DNA from 4 places in the Clostridium sp. SHJSY1 genome. Region 1 is predicted to be linked to each of the others. Evidence: riboswitches for the same ligand, from Rfam matches in the RefSeq annotation. Region 1 holds a riboswitch; each other region holds the start of a gene.
What was found. A riboswitch is a leader RNA that binds a small molecule or an ion and turns the genes downstream of it on or off. The one in region 1 is predicted to bind thiamine pyrophosphate.

Region 1 (3,180 bases):
GCATGGAGATATGCAAAAAAAGATAAGAAATGCCTGCCAGTTGACAATATATTTGAAAAGGCAGATGAAAAAAGTATTGATATTTCTATAGAGCAATATTTAAGAAAAGAACAAAAAAATAATCTTTATGAAGAAATTGAAACGCTTGATTTAAAACAGAAAACAGTAATTGTTCTATATTATTTTAATGGTCTTACAGTTAAAGAAATTGCAAAAATTATGGGTTGCTTTGAAGGTACGGTAAAATCAAGGCTTCATAGTGCAAGGAAAAAGTTAAAAGGAAGTTTAATTAAATGTGAGTATGAATATAATCATAGAAATTTAAAGAGGGTGAGACTTAATGAATAAAAGTTTTAATGAAAATATAGATGAAAAAATTAAAGAATGCTTAATTGATAAATCAGATAATTCTTCAGTACCTGAAAATATGTTTTTCAAAATTAAAAATGAAATATTAAAAGAAAAAGATAATAAAGGAGTTTTTACTATGAAACATAAATTATTAAAGCCAAAGACAGTTATAATTGCAGGAATGCTGATTGTTGCAACAACCGCAACATGTGTTGCAGCAACTAATCACTTTGAAATCCTTAGTTCATCATCTCGCCTAACTGAAGTTAATAATTTTCCAAGTAAAGATGAGGTAAAAGAGAGTGTTGGCTTTACACCTAAATATGTTGAATCCTTTAATAATGGATTTAAATTTGATACATTTAACTATTCAAACGAAGAAATTCGTGATGATAAAAGATCTGCAGTTGAGAAATATAAGAGTGCAGATTTTGATTATAATAAAGAAGGTTCTAAAAAAGGTCAGAGTTTGACTATGTCTGCTAAAAAAATAGATCAGAAATATTTCACTGAAGACACATTAAAAAAGACTGTTTCAGTAGAATATAGTGGAATAAAGATTGAATATACAAGTAATGAATACAAGTTAGTTCCAGAAGGATATGAACCAACAGATGAAGAAAAAGAGTTACAAAATAAAGGACTTCTTCAAATCGGATATGGAAGTACAAGTGATGAAATAAAAGTTAGTCAAAATCAAGCAGTTAAGTGGTATGAATCTGGAATATCTTATTGTATCTTGAATATGGATTATACTGAATTAAGCCAAGATGATATGATTAATATGGCAAAGGAAGTTATAGGGTAAAAAACTTATTTCTTGGAATTAAATTTTTTTATTAAGTTTATACAAAACCTTTTATTATGAATTTAAGAGTGGTATCACAAATAAGTGATGTTTTAGATTAAATAAGTGTAAACTTGAATAGAATAAAACCATATGCTATGATAAGAATAAAATTAAATATATAACACAGGGGGGCTGGATTGGCCAGCTGAGATTAAGAACCATAATTTTTTGACCCTAAAGACCTGAACTGGGTAATGCCAGCGTAGGAAGTTGTTTATTTCTATTTGCATAATGTGATATTTTGAACACAAATCCTATGGGTTTGTGTTTTTTATATTTTAGGAGGTAAAAGGATGAAGAAAGTATTAACTATTGCAGGTTCAGATAGCTCAGGAGGAGCTGGTATTCAGGCAGATTTAAAAAGTTTTAGTGCAAATGGGGTATATGGGATGAGTGTTATAACTGCTATTACTGCACAAAATACTCAAGGTGTTTTTGCTGTACAAGATATTGATGAGAATATAATAAAAGCTCAAATAGATGCTATATTTACAGATATTACAGTAGATGCGGTGAAAATAGGTATGGTTTCTAAGATATCTACAATTGGTACAATAAGTGATAGATTACAAAAGTATAAACCTCAAAATATAGTTCTAGATCCTGTAATGATATCAAAAAGTGGATATTTATTATTAAAACCAGAGTCAAAAACAGAGCTAATAAATAAGCTAATTCCATTAGCAACAATAATTACTCCTAATTTACCAGAAGCTGAAGAAATATTAACAGAAGTAAATGGGAAAGTTGAAAAGATAGAAACTATCAACGATATGGAAATTGCTGCAAAAGAAATGTATAAGTTAGGTTGTAAAAATGTATTTATGAAAGGTGGACATCTTGAAGGAGAAGCCATAGATATTTTATATGATGGAGTGGAAATCACACATTTCTATTCAAAGAGAATACCTACAAAGAATACTCATGGAACAGGATGTACTATATCCTCTGCAATTGCAGCAAATTTAGCTTTGGGTTATAGTGTAAAAGAATCAATAGAAAAGGCTAAAGAGTATATTAATATTGCTATAAAACATTCATTAGATATAGGAAAGGGCGTAGGGCCAACAAACCATTTCTATTCATTATATAAGAAAGCAGGTATGATTAATGGAAATTAATAAAAAAATATTAGAAGCTTTAAAAAGTGTAAGAAAAAAAAATCCTTTAGTGCATCATATAACAAACTATGTAACTGCTAATGATTGTGCAAATATAACTTTAGCTATAGGTGGGTCACCAGTTATGACAGATGATATTAATGAAGTTTGTGATATGGTAATACTTGCTTCTGCTTTTGTTATAAATATTGGAACCTTAAATAGTATAACTATAGAATCTATGATACAAGGAGGAAAAAAGGCCAATACATTAAATATTCCAGTTGTTTTAGATCCTGTTGGTGTTGGAGCGACACTTTATAGAACAAATGTAGCTAAAAGAATAATAGAAGAGGTAAAGATATCAGTTATTAGAGGAAATTTATCAGAGATAAAAACACTATATGGAATAAATACAAAAACTAAGGGAGTAGACTCAGGAGATATAATTGACGTAAATACTGATGAATTTATAAATGCAAAGGATATTGCAAAAGATTTTGCAAAAAGGTTAAATGCAGTAGTTTCTATTACAGGTGCTGTTGATATTATTACTGATGGATACATATTGTATAGTGTCTACAATGGAAATAGAATAATGTCTAAGATTACTGGAACAGGATGTATGTGTACATCTTTAATTGGCTCCTATTTAGGAGCAGTAGAAAATAAACTTATTGCAACCTTATCAGGAATTGTTTCAATGGGGATTGCTGGAGAAATAGCATATGAAAGTATAGATAAAGATAATGAAGGGATAGGAACTTTAAAAGTCAAAATAATTGATTATATATATAAATTAGATGAAAAGATAATATTAGAAAGAGCTAAAGTAAAAGAAGAAAAAAATTAAGATTATTATAAAAATAAGCATCAATT
Region 2 (3,180 bases), on a different contig from region 1:
ACTCATGTTATCGCTATACATATATCAAGTGCTCTTTCTGGCACAATTAACTCTGTAAGATTAGCTTTAGAAGACCACCCAAAGCTTACAAGTTACGTTTATGATACAAAAACATTATGTATGGCTGAAGGTTCTATAGCCTTATCTGTTTCAAGTTTAATTAAAGAAGGAAAAACTTTTGAAGAAATAATCTCTATGCTTCCATGCATTAGAGAAAAAGTACATACTTACTTTACACTAGCTACTCTTGAATATCTTAAAAGGGGAGGTAGAATAGGTAAAGTTGCTGGAACAATTGGAGAACTTTTAAATCTTAAGCCAATAGTTTTTGTAGGTGATGATGGTGTTTATCAAACCTTTGCTAAAGCTAGAGGTCGTAAACAATCTATAAACAAATTGAAAGAAATTATTGAAAGCTACCTAGATAAAAATAAATGCAACATCTGGATTATCGAAGGAAACGCTATTGAAGAAAGTCAAGGACTTCTTAATTCTTTAAAAGACCACACTAATGTTAATAAAATTTCTATCGCCACAGTAGGACCTGCTTTAGGAGTTCATACTGGACCTGGATTACTTGGCTTCATTATAGAGGAACTTTAATTTATATATGAACGAGAAAGACCTTAAGGCTGAAGAAAAACGATTATATGAAGAATATAAGCAAAAACTTTCTGACTTAAAAAAAATAAGAAAAGAGAACGAAGCCGTAGGTCAGGTGTTTACTAAGGGGTTGCTTCCTATTTATATTCTTTATATTTTAAGTTTAAATCCATCAAACGGAAATGATATTTCTCACAAAATAGGTGAAAGAACTAATGGATTATGGATTCCTAGCACAGGAGGGATATACCCTATTTTAAAAAAACTTGAAAAACAAGGAGATATTGTTGGTGAATGGAATGACCCAAAGAAGAAATTTCAAAAAATATATAGGTTAACTGAAGAAGGAATAAAAAACTTTGAAAACAAAAAAAAATTATTAAAGCCTAAAATTGAAGAATCCTTAGAGGTGTTTAAAATTATTTATAATGATATTTACTAGATATACTTAGGTATATCTTTTTTCTTTTAAGGCATCCTAATATATAGGAGGTACTTATAAATGAAAGTAACAATAATAGATAAAAATAATATGGAAGCCTATGTTGCCCTTGATGATGGAAGTATTGCATCTATTCCATTAAACCAAGTGCCTAATTCAAATATAGGTGATACCATTTGTGTATCAACAGTAAATACAATATGTAGTCCAAATCCCCAAAATTCGTCGAGTATGGTTGTTAATAAGTTAATTGACTTTTTTTAATACAAGGCATAGAATAAAAGCAGAATTAAATTTATCTGCTAGGGGTGCCTAAAGGCTGAGAGATGTGCATCATTAACCCTTGTACCTGATCTGGTTAATTCCAGCGTAGGAAAGCAATTATAATTAATATTATTAAAGCTTTAGGACTTCTAGCAGGATTACTAGGAGGTTTTTTTATGAATTTTTTAAATGATTGGTCAGATAGGCTAACTAATTACTTTACTGGCTTTTCTGCAAAGTTCCAAACTTTAATAAGTAATCCAAGCTTATTTATTGGATTATTTGGATTAGCTATAATTATTGTTGCTTTAATTAGGTTTAAAAAAATAGAGCTTAATGCTAAAATTATGAGTCGTATTGGAATAGCTTTAGCTCTTGCATGTGTTTTACAAGTTTTTAGAATATACCACTTTCCTGCTGGTGGAAGTGTTACACTTGGAGGAATGGTTCCTATTTTATTAATTGCCTTCATTTACGGCCCTGAAATAGGAATGTTAACAGGTTTTTTATATGGACTTTTGAATTTATTCCTTGATCCTTATTTTGTCCATCCTGTCCAAATTTTATTTGATTATCCACTACCATCCTTAGCTATAGGTCTTGCTGGATACTTTAGAAGTAAACCCATATTAGGGACAGCAATAGCTTTTGTAGCTAAATTTATTTGTCACTTTATTTCAGGAGTAGTATTCTTCTCTTCTGATGCTTTATCGGCTGGAATGCATCCATGGATATATTCCTTGGTTGTAAATGCTCCAATGGTAACAGCTGATGCAGTTATATGCATTGCATTGATTGCTTTCCTTCCATTTGCAACATTATTAAAGCAAGCTAAAGCTTAAAATAAAAGGACCTCCTCAATGGAGATCCTTTTATTTTAACTATTCACATTCTATTGCATCAACTGGGCAACTAGACTCTGCTTCTTTAGCTGCATCCTCACAACCTGATGGTACTTCATCTACAATTGCATGAGCCTTACCGTCATCCCCTAATTCAAATACTTCTTCACATACAGATGGACATAATCCACATCCAACACAAGTATCTTGATCTACTTTTGCTATCATAATTAATTCCCCTTTCTTTTAGGATATTTTCATAAACTATTATCCCCAAAGAAAAGAAAATTATTAATATAATCCTTCAAAAATTAATGAATACAAAGGATTGTCTGATACATATTCTTCTGCTTTTCCTTGTTCTAAAGCTTCAGTGAACTCCAAATCTATAGGTAATTCACCTATTAAAGATAACCCTAAATACTCCGCATGCTCTTCTGCAGATTTCTTACTAAACACACGCAACTTTTTTTCACACCCATCACATACTATATAAGCCATATTTTCTACTACACCTTTTACTTTTACTCCTATTTTTTCTGCCATTATAACAACTTTCTTGACTATCATAGAAACCATATCTTGTGGTGTAGATACTATAACCAATTCTTTTATAGGAAAATCTTGCATTACAGTTAATGCAATGTCTCCTGTTCCTGGAGGCATATCAATTAATAGATAATCTAAATCTCCCCATTCTGTATCTATGTACATTTGATTCAAAACTCCAGTGATTACTGGTCCTCTCCATATAACTGGTTGGTCTTCTACTGGTGTAATTAAGTTCATAGACATAACCCTAACCCCACTAGAAGTCTCTACAGGTAAAAATTTCACTGTATTTTCATCTATAGGTGTTATCTTTGCTCTTTGATTATTAATCCCAAAGAATCTAGGCATAGATGGCCCAGTAATATCAGCATCTAAAACTCCAACTTTATATCCTTTTTTTCTTAAAATAGTGGCCATAACCCCTGTTATAGTAGATTTTCCAACTCCACCTTTACCACTAATTACTCCAATTATATT
Region 3 (3,180 bases), on a different contig from region 1:
AGTTTATTTAGATATGTGTGCAGAAAGACTTGATGAAGTAAGATCAGAATTAATTGATCTTATAAGTAGAGAAATTAAAATAGTTGCAATTACAGATTCTACATTTACCTTGGATGGGGCTATAATATATCATGATGAGAAAGATAAATCTCAAGTTAGACTTATAGTTGACTCGAAATATGTTTTAACTGGTGAAATTGGGGATGAACTAAATTCAACCTGTTTATATTCAAGTAATAACAATTTAGTTAAAGTATTTAAAGATGCTTTAATTAATGAGATGAAGTTAATTGAAATGATGAAAGGATGAAGATTTAATGAGTAAAAAGCCATTTGTTACAAAAGAGCAATTAGAAGAGATTATAAAAGAATTTCCAACACCATTTCATCTATATGATGAAAAAGGAATTAGAGAAAATGCAAGAAAACTAAATGAAGCTTTTTCATGGAATAAAGGATTTAAAGAATATTTTGCAGTAAAGGCAACACCTAATCCATATATTCTTAAAATTTTAAAAGAAGAAGGCTGTGGAATGGATTGCTCTTCTTTAACTGAACTTATTATGTCTGAAAAGTGTGGATTTGTTGGGGATGATATTATGTTTTCATCAAATAATACTCCAGCTGAAGAATTTCAATATGCACGTAAGTTAAATTCTACTATTAATTTAGATGATATAACTCATATTGACTTTTTAAGAGAAGTTGCTGGAATTCCTAAAACAATTTCATTTAGATATAATCCAGGTGGAAAGTTTGCTCTTGGAACTACTATAATGGATGATCCAGGTGATGCAAAATATGGATTAACAAGAGCACAAATGACAGAAGCATTCTTAAAATTGAAAGAATTAGGGGTTGAAGAATTTGGAATGCATTCGTTTTTAGCAAGTAATACAGTTACAAACGATTATTATCCAGAACTTGCTAAGATTTTATTTAAGGTAGCAGTGGAATTAAAAGAAGAAACAGGTGTGCATATTGGATTTATAAATCTTTCAGGAGGAGTAGGAATTCCATATACACCAGATAAAGAACCTAATGATATTATGGCTATAGGTGAAGGTGTAAGGAAAGCTTATGAAGAGATATTAATACCAGCAGGAATGGGAGATGTGGCTATATATACAGAACTTGGACGTTTCATGCTTGGACCTTATGGACACCTTGTAACAACTGCAGTTCATGAAAAGCATATATATAAAGAATATATTGGGGTAGATGCATGTGCTGTTAACTTAATGAGGCCTGCAATGTATGGAGCATATCATCATATAACTGTAATGGGTAAAGAAAATGAAACTTGTGATCATGTTTATGATGTAGTAGGATCTTTATGTGAAAATAATGATAAATTTGCAGTAGATCGTAGTCTTCCAAAGATAGATAAAGGAGATATACTAGTAATTCATGATACTGGTGCTCATGGATTTGCAATGGGATATAACTATAATGGGAAATTGAAATCTGCTGAAATTTTACTTCAAGAAGATGGCTCTACTAAACAAATAAGAAGAGCAGAAACTATAGAGGATTATTTTGCTACTTTAGATTTTTAAAATTGACAAAAATTACTTGAAGTTGTAATATGAATATTAGAAAATATAATATAAAGGCTAGGGGTGCTGACTTTGAGTTGGCTGAGAGATATTCTGTTAGAATTGACACCCTTTAACCTGATGTGGTTAGTACCACCGTAGGGAAGCAGGGAATACTGTGTATTCATTTATGAAATTTGATTTTAAGACTTGCCTATGGGTAAGTCTTTTTTATATGGAAAAAATTAATAGGAGGTGTGATTTTAATGAAGGTAAATGGAAAAGAATTTGAGTTAAAGGTAGAAAAAACACTAGATAAGTTTTTAGATGAACTTACTATAAATAAAGATAAAGTAGTGATTGAACTTAATGGAGTTATTGTAACCAAAGAAGATTTTGCAAAAATAGTACTTAAAAATAGTAATGTTATGGAAGTAATAAGCTTTGTTGGAGGAGGCTAAATCATGAAGGTTTTAATAAATGAAAAAGAGAGAGAAGTTCAAGAAGTTTCAGCATATAAACTAAGGGATCAATATAAAAAAGGGGCTGATATTGTAATACTAAATGGATTTCCAATAAAAGAAGATAGAAATGTAAAAGATGGGGATAGACTTTCTTTTATTAAAAAAGGTGAAATACCAAATAAAGAAGAACTTGAAGCATTAATGGTTAGTCGACATACACCAAAGGTACATGAAAAATTAAAAAAAGGAAAAGTTGCCATTGCAGGTGCTGGAGGGCTTGGGTCAAATGTGGCTATATCCTTAGCTAGAATTGGAGTTGGACATATAAAGATTATAGACTTTGATGTGGTTGAACCTAGTAATCTAAATAGGCAGCAGTACTATATAAAGCATATAGGGATGAAAAAAGTTGAGGCATTAAAGGATATACTTACAGAGATTAATCCTTTTATAAAAGTAGAAGCTATAGATAAAAAAGTGGAAAAGGATAATATAGAAGATATTTTTAAAGGCTTTGATATAGTTGTAGAAGCTTTTGATAATGCTTCTTATAAAGCAATTATAGTTGGAGAAGTGTTAAAAAACTTTAAAGATACAAAAGTTGTATCAGCATCAGGAATGGCTGGATTTTACTCAAATAATATTATAACAACCAAAAAGATAGGGGACAGGTTATATATTTGTGGGGATAGAGTTCATGAAGCTGGAATTAATGAAGGGCTTATGGCTCCAAGAGTTGCAATTGTAGCAAATCATGAAGCTAATACAGTTCTTAGATTATTATTAAATGAAATAGAAATTTAAAATATTGGGGGATTTAAAATGGATAAATTTATATTAGGAAAACAGGAATTAAGTTCAAGACTATTAGTTGGTACAGGGAAGTATGGTAATAATAAAATACTTCCAGATGTAGTTAGAGAATCTGGTACAAATATAGTTACTATGGCTGTAAGAAGAGTAGATTTAGATAACAAGGAAGAAAACATAATAGAATATATACCTAAGGATATAATTCTACTTCCAAATACTTCAGGGGCTAGAAATGCAGAAGAAGCTATTAGAATAGCAAGGTTAGCTAAAGCTATGGGATGTGGAAATTGGGTAAAAATAGAAGTTATTTCTGATACTAAATATTTAATGCCAGATAATTTAGAGACTCTAAAGGCTACAGAAAT
Region 4 (3,180 bases), on a different contig from region 1:
AAACATCTTTAGTTTTTCTTCTATTACAGAAATTCCTTTTTTTATATCATGATTACTAACACTAGCAATACTAAGTCTAATTCCTTTTTTATAAAATTTATCATAAAAATAAAATCTTTTACCATGTCCAACAATAACTTTAGATTTTTCAAGTTCTTTTACTAAAATATCTTCGTTAACCCATTCTGGAAGTTCTAGGTAACAGTAAAACCCAGAATGACTTTTTATTACTTTTACATCAAGATATTCTAAAGATTTTAAACTTTCATTTAAAATATCATATTTGCTCTTTAGATCGGCAGTTACCAATGAAGTGTGCTTATAAAGTAGCTTGCTTTGAAGGTAAATTTCCAAAGTGGCTTGTGACAATAAGGAAGGTGTAGGGTAAGAGAAAAAATGAATTTTATACATACATTTTTTTAAGGATTTAATTAAATTTGTAGGAGAGACTATAAAACCTATTCTCATCCAAGGCATAATTTTAGAAAAACTACTTATGTAAAATACGTGTTCATGATCAGAATACGAAAATATAGGATCATAGTTTCTATCTTCATCTATACATGAAAAATAGTCATCTTCTACTATATATACATCATATTTTTTAGCAAGTTTAGCTATAGTTTTTCTTTGACTTTTATTTAAAGTAGTTCCTAAAGGATTATGATGCCTTGGAATGACATAAAAAAACTTAATACTCTCTTCCTTGAATATTCTTTCAAGTTCTTTAAGGTCAATTCCATTTTCATTTCTTTCTATACCAATTACAGGAACATTACTATTTTTTAGTCCTTCAATATACATTGCATAAGTAGGTTGTTCTATTAAAATAGTTGTTTTTCTATTTGGAAGCTCTAACATATTTAATGCACTTAAAGTTTGACAAATGCCCATATTAATAAAAATATTATCTCTAGAAGTAAATATTTGAGAGTTAGAAAGATGAGTAACAAGTCTATCTCTTAATGAGTCAATGCCATAAATACCACTTTCTAAAGAATAATTGCTATAAATATCTCCAGCCCATTTTAAACAGTGCTTTAAGTCTTCAGTATTCATATTACCTATAATAGTATTACCACTATAAAAATTTATTGTATCACATTCAACATTATTTCTACTTAATGTTTCTGCCACAAAAAAACCACTTTTAGGTGAGGAATAAATAATGTGATTATTTTTTAAGGTTTCATAAGCCTTTATAACTGAATTTTTTGAGCAATTATATTTTGTGGTTAAATTTCTAATAGAGGGTATTTTTGATCCAGGTTTTAATTCGCCTTTTTGTATTGATTCATTTATATCATCTGCAATTATCATATATATACTTTTCAAGTTCAATACCTCCTATCTATATAATTTCAGAATATCATAGTATGGTTGAATTTTCTATAACAGTGATAAAAGATAGAAGTGTGTTATGGAGTAAATTCTTTTTGATTCATATTTATAATTTCTTGAAATAAAAAGTAAATAATAGTATAATCAGAATAAAATAGAAAAAAACTTGCTAGGGGTGCCAATTTGGCTGAGAGGGAGTAAAATCCTAACCCTTGTAACCTGATATGGATAATGCCATCGGAGGGAAGCAATATTAACTTTACTATATTAACATATATAATTATGTAGTGATTTTAGCTTGCTTTGGCAAGCTTTTTTTTATAGCAAAAAAACAAGGAGGGTTTATTAATGAATTATACAACTCAAATGGATGCAGCAAAAAAGGGAATCATTACAAGAGAAATGAAAATAGTAGCAGAAAAGGAAAATATGAATGTAGAAGAATTAAGATCTTTAGTGGCAGAGGGAAAGGTAGCAATTCCTGCAAATAAAAATCATAAAACTCTTAGCCCAGAAGGAGTGGGACAAGGACTTAAAACTAAAATTAATGTTAATCTTGGTATATCAAAAGATTGTCCTGAATGTGATAAGGAGTTAGAAAAAGTAAGAGTTGCTCTTGAAATGAAAGCAGAAGCCATAATGGATTTGTCTAACTATGGTAAAACAGAAGGAATGAGAAGAAAAATAGTTGAAATGTCTACTGCAATGCTTGGGACTGTACCAATATATGATGCTGTAGGTTTTTATGATAAAGAGTTAAAAGATATAACTGCTGAAGAATTTTTAGAAGTAGTAGACAAACATGGACAAGATGGAGTAGATTTTATAACAATACATGCAGGGATTAATAGAGAAGCTGTTGAAACAGTGAAAAGAAATAAGAGATTGACTAGTGTAGTTTCAAGAGGTGGATCATTATTGTTTGCCTGGATGGAGCTAAATAATAAAGAAAATCCATTTTATCAACATTTTGATAAACTTTTAGATATATGTGCTAAATATGACATGACAATATCTTTAGGGGATGCATTAAGGCCAGGATCAATTAATGATTCAACTGATGCTAATCAAATAAAGGAACTTATAACTCTTGGAGAACTTACAAAAAGAGCTTGGGAAAAAAATGTGCAAATTATAATTGAAGGACCAGGGCATATGGCACTGAATGAAATACAAGCAAATATGTTATTAGAAAAGAAATTATGTCATGGAGCACCTTTCTATGTTTTAGGACCTTTAGTTACAGATGTTGCTCCAGGGTATGATCATATAACATCCGCAATAGGAGGAGCTATAGCAGCTACTTATGGAGCAGACTTCTTATGTTATGTTACACCAGCAGAACATTTAAGATTACCAGATCTAAAAGACATGAAAGAAGGGATTGTAGCATCAAAGATTGCAGCTCACGCAGCGGATATAGCAAAAGGAATTAAAGGGGCAAGAAATTGGGATAATGCAATGAGTAAAGCACGGGCTGATTTAGATTGGGAAGCTATGTTTAATTTAGCTATTGATGGTGAAAAGGCAAGAAGATACAGGGCTGAATCAAAGCCACATGATGAAGAGTCATGTACAATGTGTGGAAAAATGTGTTCAATGAGAACAATGAAAAAGATTTTAAATGGGGAAGATTTAAATATCCTTAGAGATTAAATAGAAAAATAATAGATGGATTGATTTAATGTAAATTTTAAATCAATCCATCTATTTTTTGTAATAATGTAAAAATTGTCAAGAGTTTTTAAGTAATTTGATAAAATATTCGGTTTAAACTTGAAAAAAAATTTTTTTCCAGAAAAAGTTAAAAATATATTTACAAGGATAAAAGTTAGTTGT

Region 2: linked by a shared signal. The riboswitch ahead of thiT (energy-coupled thiamine transporter ThiT) and the one ahead of thiD (bifunctional hydroxymethylpyrimidine kinase/phosphomethylpyrimidine kinase) in region 1 are both predicted to bind thiamine pyrophosphate.
Region 3: linked by a shared signal. The riboswitch ahead of thiS (sulfur carrier protein ThiS) and the one ahead of thiD (bifunctional hydroxymethylpyrimidine kinase/phosphomethylpyrimidine kinase) in region 1 are both predicted to bind thiamine pyrophosphate.
Region 4: linked by a shared signal. The riboswitch ahead of thiC (phosphomethylpyrimidine synthase ThiC) and the one ahead of thiD (bifunctional hydroxymethylpyrimidine kinase/phosphomethylpyrimidine kinase) in region 1 are both predicted to bind thiamine pyrophosphate.

What each region holds. Positions count from the first base shown of each region.
Region 1 covers NZ_JANDMF010000056.1:16,574-19,753, reverse strand. Annotated here, with positions in the region: gene NNC19_RS19980 (RNA polymerase sigma factor) at 1-348, shown strand, start outside; gene NNC19_RS19975 (hypothetical protein) at 341-1,159, shown strand; TPP riboswitch at 1,317-1,428, shown strand; gene thiD (bifunctional hydroxymethylpyrimidine kinase/phosphomethylpyrimidine kinase) at 1,495-2,322, shown strand; gene thiM (hydroxyethylthiazole kinase) at 2,312-3,154, shown strand.
Region 2 covers NZ_JANDMF010000009.1:34,568-37,747, forward strand. Annotated here, with positions in the region: gene NNC19_RS06560 (DegV family protein) at 1-603, shown strand, start outside; gene NNC19_RS06565 (PadR family transcriptional regulator) at 611-1,045, shown strand; gene NNC19_RS06570 (hypothetical protein) at 1,106-1,309, shown strand; TPP riboswitch at 1,340-1,438, shown strand; gene thiT (energy-coupled thiamine transporter ThiT) at 1,486-2,151, shown strand; gene NNC19_RS06580 (ferredoxin) at 2,191-2,379, opposite strand; gene NNC19_RS06585 (Mrp/NBP35 family ATP-binding protein) at 2,443-3,180, opposite strand, start outside.
Region 3 covers NZ_JANDMF010000002.1:253,595-256,774, reverse strand. Annotated here, with positions in the region: gene NNC19_RS02405 (helix-turn-helix domain-containing protein) at 1-310, shown strand, start outside; gene NNC19_RS02400 (diaminopimelate decarboxylase) at 318-1,559, shown strand; TPP riboswitch at 1,609-1,720, shown strand; gene thiS (sulfur carrier protein ThiS) at 1,805-1,999, shown strand; gene thiF (sulfur carrier protein ThiS adenylyltransferase ThiF) at 2,003-2,806, shown strand; gene NNC19_RS02385 (thiazole synthase) at 2,825-3,180, shown strand, end outside.
Region 4 covers NZ_JANDMF010000071.1:11,557-14,736, forward strand. Annotated here, with positions in the region: gene NNC19_RS21790 (PLP-dependent aminotransferase family protein) at 1-1,335, opposite strand, end outside; TPP riboswitch at 1,503-1,604, shown strand; gene thiC (phosphomethylpyrimidine synthase ThiC) at 1,690-2,997, shown strand.